DNA from 3 places in the Microbacterium sp. KKR3/1 genome. Region 1 is predicted to be linked to each of the others. Evidence: predicted binding sites of a transcription regulator. Region 1 holds the regulator's gene; each other region holds the start of a gene.

Region 1 (3,274 bases):
TCTCCGTGCGCTCGGCGCGGCCGTGTCCGCGTCGACGTCGACGTCGCTGCTGCATGTGCCCCACGATGTGACCGACGAGTCCCGGCTCGACGAGCGTCTGGTCTCGTGGTTGGCGTTCGCCGACCAGAAGGTCGAGCAGGTCGGTGTGCTCGCACGGGGACTCAGCGTCGGCCGCGCGTCGATCGCCGCCGAGCTCGACGCGTCGTCCGCGGCCCTGGCTGATCGTCTCGCCGCACCGGGCGTTCGTGACGGTGCCGTCCGCGATCGCGCGCTCAGCACGGCCGACTTCTCCCGCGTCGGGTACGAGGAGCGTGAGACCGCGCAGGAGGCGCTCGGCCTGCCCGTGCTGCCGTTGACGACGATCGGCTCCTTCCCGCAGACCGGCGACATCCGGCGTGCGCGCGCCCGGTTCACGCGTGGCGAGATCCCCGCCGAGGACTACGACGACTTCCTGCGTCGCGAAGTGGCCAGCGTCGTCTCTCTGCAGGAGGACCTCGGGCTCGATGTGCTGGTCCACGGTGAGCCCGAGCGCAACGACATGGTGCAGTACTTCGCCGAGAACCTCGATGGCTTCGCCGTGACCGAGCACGGCTGGGTCCAGTCGTACGGATCCCGGGCCACACGTCCGTCGATCCTCTGGGGCGACGTCTCGCGACCGGCTCCGATCACCGTGGGATGGTCCGCCTACGCGCAGTCGTTGACGAGCAAGCACCTGAAGGGCATGCTCACGGGTCCCGTGACGATCCTCGCCTGGTCGTTCGTACGCGACGACCAGCCGCTCGGTGAGACCGCGAACCAGGTCGCGCTGGCGCTGCGCGATGAGATCGCGGACCTGGAGGCTGCCGGCATCGCGATCATCCAGGTCGACGAGCCCGCGCTGCGTGAACTCCTGCCGCTGAAGAAGGCGGACCAGCCCGCGTACCTCCGCTGGTCCGTCGACTCGTTCCGACTCGCGACCGGTGGTGCCGCTGCGGGTACCCAGGTGCACACGCACCTCTGTTACTCCGAGTTCGGTGTCGTGATCGATGCGATCCGGGCGCTCGATGCCGACGTGACCTCGATCGAGGCGGCGCGCAGTCGCATGGAGGTCGTCGCCGACATCGCCGAGGTCGGGTTCGACCACGGCATCGGTCCGGGCGTCTACGACATCCATTCGCCGCGCGTGCCCACGGTCGAGGAGGTCGAGTCGCTGCTGCGTCGCGCGGTGGAGGAGATCCCGACACGTCAGCTCTGGGTGAACCCGGACTGCGGCCTGAAGACCCGCGGCTACGACGAGACGACCGCCTCGCTGCGCAACATCGTCGAGGCGACGCGCCGGGTGCGTGAGGACGTGAGCGTCCGGGCGTAGCCACCCCGCGACGACACCCTCGCGCAGGGTCGACACCCCCGCAGCGGGTCGACACCCCCGCAGCGGGTCGACACCCCCGCCCAGCGTCGAGGCCCCCTCTCAGAAACGTATCTGGGCGGGGGCCTCGACGGTCAGCGGGGGCCTCGACGGTCAGAGGAGCACGTCAGACCGCTCGGAGCACGGCCACGACCTTGCCGAGCACGACGGCCTCATCACCGAGGATCGGTTCGAAAGACGAGTTGCGGGGCAGCAGCCAGGTGTGCCCGTCGCGACGGCGCAGGACCTTGACGGTGGCCTCCCCGTCGAGCATCGCGGCCACGATCTCCCCGTTCTCCGCATTGTTCTGGGAGCGGACGACCACCCAGTCGCCATCGCAGATCGCGGCGTCGATCATCGACTCACCGGAGACCTTGAGCATGAACAGGTCGCCCTTGCCGACCAGCTGGCGTGGCAGGGGGAAGATCTCCTCCACCTGCTGGTCCGCCGTGATCGGCACACCCGCGGCGATGCGCCCGACCAGGGGTACGAGCGCGGCATCGCCGACGGGGGTCGCGACATCGGCAGGGTTCTCGCCGCTCGCACCGGGCAGATCGATCAGGACCTCCATCGCGCGCGTCTTCCCGGGGTCGCGGCGCAGGTAGCCGCTGAGCTCGAGCTGTCCGAGCTGGTGCGTCACGCTCGAGAGTGACTTGAGGCCGACGGCGTCACCGATCTCCCGCATGCTCGGCGGGTACCCGTGGTGGGCGATCGAATTCTGGATGACCTCGAGGATCGCCATCTGCTTCGGGCTCAGGCTCTTGCGACGGCGGGTCCGCGGTGCCTCCGACTCGGGGGCTGAGTACTCGCTCATGGTGCTCCTTAAGTGCGTGATCCGACGTCGCTCTTCGAATGTCGGAGGCCCGTGGTGTGGTGTTCTCATCGAAACCGTATCCGAGAAACAGTCCGATCTGGAAGATCTGTTCGAGCGTGTCGGGCGAATCGCGTTTCCGGTTTCGAAGAACACTTGACAGATGTTCGAACTCGAAGATATCTTCGGAACGTAGCTTCGCATTCACGGCTCCCGGCCGAGACGGGAATGCGAACGCTACGCCAACTTCCTCCGGGCCCATCGCCCCGAGACAGGCTAAGGAGCACGACATGAGCAGCATCAGCGTCAGCACCGCAACGATCCTCCCGGCACCCGCACGCCCCCACACGCGACTGCGGCTGACGGCACGGGGTCGCGGTGTGCTGCTGGCTCTCGCCTCGGTGCCGCTGGCCATCGGAATCGCTTTCGCGGCACTCAGCGGTGGCAGCGCCATCGCCTCCGGTGTCGATGCTCCCGCCGCGAGTGTCGAGACGTTGACGGTCCTGCCCGGGGACACCCTGTGGTCGATTGCCACCTCGGTCGCGCCGAATGCCGACCCGCGCGTCGTCATCGGAGAGATCAGCCGGATGAACGTGCTCCGTGGTGGCGAGCTCCAGATCGGTCAGGAGCTCGCGATCCCGGCGCAGTACGTGGACTGAGCCCTCACCGCGATGTGCGTCATCCGCCCGACCGGCGGCCTAGCATGGGAAGGGTGACGCTCTCCCTCCACGATCTGCCGCTCCGTGACGACCTTCGCGGGCTGAAGCCGTACGGTGCCCCGCAGGCCCCTCTCCCGGTCGCTCTCAACGTCAACGAGAACACTCATCCGATCCCGGAGGCGGTCGCGAGTGACATCCTCGACGACATCGCGGTGGCGATCCGCGATGTGAACCGGTATCCGGACCGGGAGTTCACGACGCTTCGCGAGGCGTTCGCGGATTACCTCGGTCATGGGCTCACCGCCGACCAGATCTGGGCGGGCAACGGATCGAACGAGGTGCTGCAGCACATCCTGCAGGCATTCGGAGGACCCGGGCGCACCGCTTTCGGGTTCGCGCCCACGTACTCGATGTATCCGC
Region 2 (3,274 bases), 120 kb from region 1:
GGTGTTTGAGCATGTGATGTCGTCGGCAGAAGGCGGCGAGGTTTCCGTCGGCCGTCGCCCCTCCGGTCGAGGCCGCATGATTGTGGTCGAGGTCGCACTTGCGCGCCGTGATCCCGCATCCGGGAAACCGGCACCTCTGGTCCCGCGCGCGGAGATGTCGCCGGAGATGTTCGCTCGGGCGGTAGCGGTCGACAGCGAGAAGTTCGCCGGAGATCGGATGCGTCAGCACGCGGTCCCAGCCGGTCGCGGAACCTGCCAGCGTGCGAGCGGTCGTGACGTCGATGGGGATCGTTCCGTCGAGCTCGGCCGGTGATGAGGTCGTCGGAGCGTCATCGTCCATCAGAGTGAGCACCGGCACCGTGACCTCGACGCGGGCGCGGACCTCGCCCAGCAGGCTGTCCGCCGTGTCATGGCCCGCGGGGGATCCTGTGAGAACGAGGTCGGCGAGCAGATCGGCGCGCAACTGATCGACCGTGCGGTTGTCGGCGGGGAGTCCGGCGGCTGAAGCATCCTGTGCCGCTCGTGCATTCTCCTCTTTCACCGCATGCGCCATCTGCGACAGCCGGTCGAGCATGCCGTGCAGGAGGACCGCGGGTCCGCGCGCCCCCAGCTCGGCCATCCCGTCGTCGAGGTCCTTCACCCACACGCGGCGCAGCTCGCGGGCATCGCGATGCCGCTCGGTGAGAGTGCGCTCCTGGAACCGCTCGGCAAGACGCCGCACGATCCGCCGAAGCCGATTCGGGGATTCCGTCACGGCGACCTCCATGGCCTCCGCGGCGTAGGCGGCGCGATCCGCAGCCTCGTCGAGATGCGCGCCCGCCTCGACGATGACCCGGGAGTGCGCGGCACTGATGCGCCCTTCGCCCTGCGCCTCCCATACCGCCGGGAATCGCTCGACGAGCCACGTGGCCTCGGCCATCTTGCGCTCGATCGTGCGGTCGCTCAGGTGCTGCGCAGCGCCGATCTCGGCAGCGACCGTGCGGATCGCCATGTCGCCGTGATCGGGGTGGGCGGCGCCGCGGGCGATGTCGACGGCCAGGCGTCCGGCCATCGCGAGCATGCCGTCGCGGGCCGCCTGCATGCTGCTCAGAGTGCTCTCCGCGGCCTCGAGCGACGCGACCAGATCGGCGAGCATCGCCATCTGGGAATCGGTCGCGTCGAGCAGTGCGGTCATGACTTCAGTCCATCACCGACCACCGACATTCGAAGATAGATTCGATCGAGATTCACGTCTCCGGGGTCACGAAACGGTGACGAACGCGATCAACGGGCGGTGCTAGTCCCAGATCGGGTCATCGGGGTCGGGGGAGTCGGTGCCGTCCGCATCGGTCATGATGCGCGCGCCGGCGATCCACGAGGTCAGCGCGCCGCCGTGGAGGGTATGCGGGTGCGGCACGCCGAGGAGATCGGGGTTCGTCGCGACGGCGAGCGGCTCATCGCTCGCGAAGACGACGACGTTGCCGAGCGGGCCTTCGTCATCGTTCGGTTCTGCGTCGAGGACGACGGCGACATGGTCGAACACCGTGCGCAGGGTGGCTGCCTGTCGCCGTGAGTACTCGAAGGGATGTCCGTCGAGCAGGTTTACCGCCACGACTCCCCCCGCTGCGGAGCGCGCGGCGACACGGCGGTAGAACTCCTGGCTGGCCACGCGATGCCGGATGACGGCGGCATCCCAGAGATCGACGACCGTGAACCGCGCACCCATCCACTCGCCGGCGAGCTCCGCGTCCGCGACTGCGCGCGCATCACCGAAGATGACGCGCAGATCGGTGCCCGGAGACAGCGGCAGCGCGGCGATCACCGCCTCGTAGAGGGTGGGCTCGAACTCGACCACGAGCTGCGGCGATCCGGCGCGCGTGGCTTCGACGTAGCGTGCCAGCGTGAGGGCGCCGGCTCCCAGGTGCACGGTGAACAGCGGCGCACTGGGCTCAGCGGCAGCATCCATCACTCTGGCGATGTGCTGCGTGTAGTCGTATTCGAGATCGGTGGGGTCGGTCATCGAGACGACGGACTGCGGGATTCCGTCGACGCTGAGTTCGTAGCGACCGGGCCGCCTTCTCGACTGCACCAGCTTCGCCTTGCGATCCTCGAGCAGAAGGGAGAACACCCGGCGACTCTTCGGCACCCGTCGATCTTAGATCGCGGGGAGCAGGTCGGAGAACACGCCGACCGCGCGCGACTACCCTGGAAGGAACATGGCACATCTTCTCGGGGCTGAAGCCCTGCATCTCGAATACCCGACCAGGGTCGTCTTCGACTCCGTGACCCTCGGCATCGAAGAGGGTGATCGCATCGGAATCGTGGGCCGCAACGGCGACGGCAAGTCGAGTCTTCTCGGCATGCTCGCGGGGATCAAGGAACCGAACTCGGGCCGCGTCACGGTGCGCGGCGGCACGCGTATCGGTGTGCTCGATCAGGCGGACACCCTCCCCGACGACCTGACCATCAGCGCCGCTGTGGTCGGGGACACCCCGGAGTACGAGTGGGCCGGCGACGCGCGGATCCGCGACGTCATCGAAGGACTGCTCACCGACCTGCCCTGGGACGCGGAGATCGGCTCCCTCAGCGGCGGTCAGCGGCGCCGGGTCTCGCTCGCCAAGCTCCTCACCGGAGACTGGGACGTCATCGCGCTGGATGAGCCGACCAACCACCTCGACGTCGAGGCCATCACCTGGCTCGCGGGGCATCTCAAGAAGCGCTGGTCGCCGAACGCCGGGGCCCTCATGGTCGTGACCCACGACCGGTGGTTCCTCGACGAGATCAGTACCGAGACATGGGAAGTGCACGACCGGATCGTCGAGCCTTTCGAGGGCGGCTACGCGGCGTACATCCTGCAGCGCGTCGAACGCGACCGCATGGCGGCGGCGACCGAGGCGAAGCGCCAGAACCTCGCCAAGAAGGAGCTCGCGTGGCTCCGTCGCGGCGCTCCCGCCCGCACGGCCAAGCCGAAGTTCCGCATCGACGCGGCCAACGAGCTGATCGCCGACGTGCCGGAGATCCGCGACAAGGTGTCGCTGCAGTCCCTCGCGGTCTCGCGGCTGGGAAAGGACGTGGTCGATCTGCTCGACGTCGGGGTGACCTACCCGACGGCGGACGGCGGCGAGAAGGTCGTGCTGCGCGACGTCGAGTGGCGCATCGCACCGGGGGAGCGCACGGGCATCCTCGGCGTCAACGGCGCCGGCAAGTCGACGCTCCTCGGGCTCATCTCCGGCACGGTCGAACCGACCACGGGTCGGGTCAAGCGCGGCAAGACCGTGAAGGTGCAGACTCTCAC
Region 3 (3,274 bases), on a different contig from region 1:
CTCCACTCCCGACGTCACCAGAACCTCGGCGAGAGCGGCATCGTCGAGGTAGCCTCGGCGTCCGAAGTCTTCGATCACCTCGTCGATCGTGGCGCTGTCGAGCTCGTGTCCCCGCAACATCTGACGCGCTTCGGAAACCGACAGTGAGCGGGCTCGCAGCTTCCGTACGAGCGACTCCTCGGCCGCGGTACGGGCCTCGTCCGGATCAACCTCGTCGCCACCCGACGCCTCGTTGGATGTGTCGAGCGCATGGAGACGGGGCCCTGAGCTCGCCTCGCCTGCTCGCCCGGCTCCCGGCCTCGCAGATGCTCGTCGGGCGGGATGGCGGTCACTGGGCGTGCCCGCATCGGACGTCGTCCCGAGCGCGGATCCGCGAGACGGAGTGTCCCACGTCGATCGCCACGCTCCGGCGTCGTTCGTGTGGCCGGGCTCGGCTTCCGAGGCGACGTCGCTTCCTACCGCAGCGCTCCGGCCGGGGTCGCCCTGAGGGCGAGCACCGCCGAAGAGAGGAATGATGGGGGCGATCCGCTCGGAATCGCCCCCACGTGTGTCATTCATCAGGCCGGACGACGCTCGGCGAGCTCGTCAGCGGCGTCAGGAGCGACGAGTTGCGCACCGATACCGAGCTTCTGCTTGATCTGCGTCTCGATCGCGAGAGCGATATCGGGGTTGTTCAGCAGGAACGTACGGGCGTTCTCCTTGCCCTGCCCGAGCTGGTCGCCGTCGTAGGTGTACCACGAGCCCGACTTCTTGACGATGGCATGCTCGACGCCGAAATCGATCAGGCTGCCTTCGCGTGAGATGCCGACGCCGTAGAGGATGTCGAACTCCGCCTGCTTGAAAGGCGGAGCCATCTTGTTCTTCACGACCTTGACCCTGGTGCGGTTACCGACAGCATCGGTCCCGTCTTTCAGCGTCTCGATACGACGGATGTCCATCCGGACGGACGCGTAGAACTTCAATGCCTTACCACCGGCCGTGGTCTCGGGCGAGCCGAAGAAGACACCGATCTTCTCGCGGAGCTGGTTGATGAAGATCATCGTGGTGTTCGTCTGGTTCAGGCCACCGGTCAGCTTGCGAAGCGCCTGCGACATGAGTCGAGCCTGCAGACCCACATGCGAATCACCCATCTCTCCCTCGATCTCGGCGCGCGGCACGAGCGCGGCGACGGAGTCGATGACGATCAGGTCGATCGCCCCGGATCGAACGAGCATGTCGGCGATCTCGAGCGCCTGCTCACCGGTGTCGGGCTGCGACACCAGGAGCGCGTCGATGTCGACACCGAGCTTTGCTGCGTAGTCGGGGTCGAGAGCGTGCTCCGCGTCGATGAAGGCCGCGATACCGCCGGCGCGCTGTGCGTTCGCGATCGCATGCAGCGTCAGCGTGGTCTTACCCGAGGACTCCGGTCCGTAGATCTCGACGATTCGACCACGCGGGAGTCCGCCGACGCCGAGGGCGACGTCGAGCGCGATGGAGCCGGTCGGGATGACCGCAACGGGGGCGCGCTCATCACTGCCCAGCCGCATGACCGAGCCCTTTCCGAACTGACGGTCGATCTGGGCGAGGGCGGTCTCGAGGGACTTCTCGCGGTCTGCGGGTGATGGCATGATGTGCTCCTTCTGCGCGCGGTGCCGCCTGTAGGCTGTCGCGGCCCTCCCGGTTGGGAGTGACTCTCCGACAAGGCGTATGGCTCTTCGGCTTGTTCTCCACCGTACGAGGGGCCACCGACATCGTCTCGGCAAACTCACGTTCGGTGGACAATCACAGCTCTGAACCACCTGTGCAGAAGACTACGCTCTCTTCGAACGAATATTCGACGACACGCCGCCGATCGCACACCGTGTGCCGTAACCCGCGGACATCGCCGACGGAGTCAGTGCCCGCGCGGCTCCAGACGGCCGACACCGTGACGCCGGTTCTCCGGGACGTCCATCTCCACGCACAGCGCGAGCCAGATCTCACGGGGCGGTGTCCCGTCGGCCAACGCCTCGAGCGCCGTGCGACCACGAAGAGCCGAGAGTCCGAGATCGTTCACCAATGACGATGCTCGTGCCTGGAACTCGGTGTCGACCGCGCGCAGAAACTCGCTACGACGCATCGTTCACTCCGGCACCCTGCTCAGTGCAACGAGAGCTGAGGCTCGACCGACGCCACGAGGTCGTCCGGAACGACGTCCGGGAAGACCTGGATGCCCTCGAGAACCGAGATGCGGTCTCCGACCTCGCGCATGATCGTCGAGATGGGCACATCGAGAGCATCGGCGACGGATGCGAGGATCTCGCTCGACGCTTCCTTCTGCCCACGCTCGACCTCACTGAGGTAGCCGAGCGCAACCGACGCCTTGCTTGCAACCTGCCGGAGCGTGCGCCCCTTCTGCAGGCGGAAGTCCCTCAGCACATCGCCGATTTCCTGTCGCACAAGAATCATCGGAACCTCCTCCCCGTGTGGTCGTTCGGGGTCTCCCCCGATAGGACAGCCAGTCTAGTACGCCTGGCCTGCACGAAATCTACCCCTGCACTCTGTGGTTTGAATGTGAGCACATCATTGATAACCAGACCGGGGCGGACACTATTCCGCGACCAGGTCGAGCAATGCTTCGAGCGCCGCAGCCACCGTCTGCGCCCGGATCGAATCCCGGTCGCCGCGGAAGCGGAATTCTCTCGCCTGCGCCCCGTTCGGCGTCACGATACCGATGTGCACGGTACCGACGGGCTGCCCGTCCGGCGAATCCGGTCCCGCGATCCCAGTGGTGGACACCCCGACATCCGCAGGCCGATCGTCTACGCTCACCACTCGCCGCACACCCCCGGCCATCTCCAGCGCGACCTGGGGGTGCACCGGACCGCGCATGGCGAGAAGCTCGGCGTCGACGCCGAGCACCGTCGCCTTGACGGAGGTCGCATAGGCCACGACACCGCCGAGGAGAACGGCGGAGGCTCCGGGGATGGAGACGATTTCTGCGCACAGCGCCCCGCCGGTGAGGGACTCCGCCACTCCCAGTGTCCACCCGCGTTCGTCGAGCGCCGACAGAACGGCGGCGGCGCTCGTCTCGCTCATGCCCTCTTCTGCCGCGATCCGCGCACCTGCGCCACGATGTAGTCGATCCCACTCGCCACGGTCAGCAGCAAGACGATGATCATCAGGATGAACGTCACCAGTGTCCATGCTTCGAGACCGATGAGGACATGCAGGGGAAGCAACGCCCATCCCAGGGCCACGCCCTGGAACGCCGTCTTGATCTTGCCCATCCACGCGGCCGCGACCACATGCTCGC

What was found. Region 1 encodes LexA, which represses DNA repair genes until DNA is damaged. Its sites were predicted from a motif close to TCGAACANNTGTTCGA; they were not measured.
Region 2: a site for LexA is predicted at 1,204-1,219, ahead of LVJ59_RS15610 (HNH endonuclease signature motif containing protein). Genes of this name have one in related genera too.
Region 3: a site for LexA is predicted at 1,802-1,817, ahead of recA (recombinase RecA). Genes of this name have one in related genera too.

The regions. Positions count from the first base shown of each region.
Region 1 is NZ_JAJSDW010000003.1:35,320-38,593, reverse strand. It holds gene metE (5-methyltetrahydropteroyltriglutamate--homocysteine S-methyltransferase) at 1-1,348, shown strand, start outside; gene lexA (transcriptional repressor LexA) at 1,512-2,198, opposite strand; gene LVJ59_RS15045 (LysM peptidoglycan-binding domain-containing protein) at 2,486-2,854, shown strand; gene LVJ59_RS15040 (histidinol-phosphate transaminase) at 2,899-3,274, shown strand, end outside.
Region 2 is NZ_JAJSDW010000003.1:151,627-154,900, reverse strand. It holds gene LVJ59_RS15610 (HNH endonuclease signature motif containing protein) at 1-1,174, opposite strand, end outside; gene LVJ59_RS15605 (spermidine synthase) at 1,277-2,125, opposite strand; gene LVJ59_RS15600 (ABC-F family ATP-binding cassette domain-containing protein) at 2,196-3,274, shown strand, end outside.
Region 3 is NZ_JAJSDW010000001.1:697,894-701,167, forward strand. It holds gene LVJ59_RS03415 (regulatory protein RecX) at 1-120, opposite strand, end outside; gene recA (recombinase RecA) at 558-1,607, opposite strand; gene LVJ59_RS03425 (DUF3046 domain-containing protein) at 1,874-2,098, opposite strand; gene LVJ59_RS03430 (helix-turn-helix domain-containing protein) at 2,119-2,427, opposite strand; gene LVJ59_RS03435 (CinA family protein) at 2,569-3,057, opposite strand; gene pgsA (CDP-diacylglycerol--glycerol-3-phosphate 3-phosphatidyltransferase) at 3,054-3,274, opposite strand, start outside.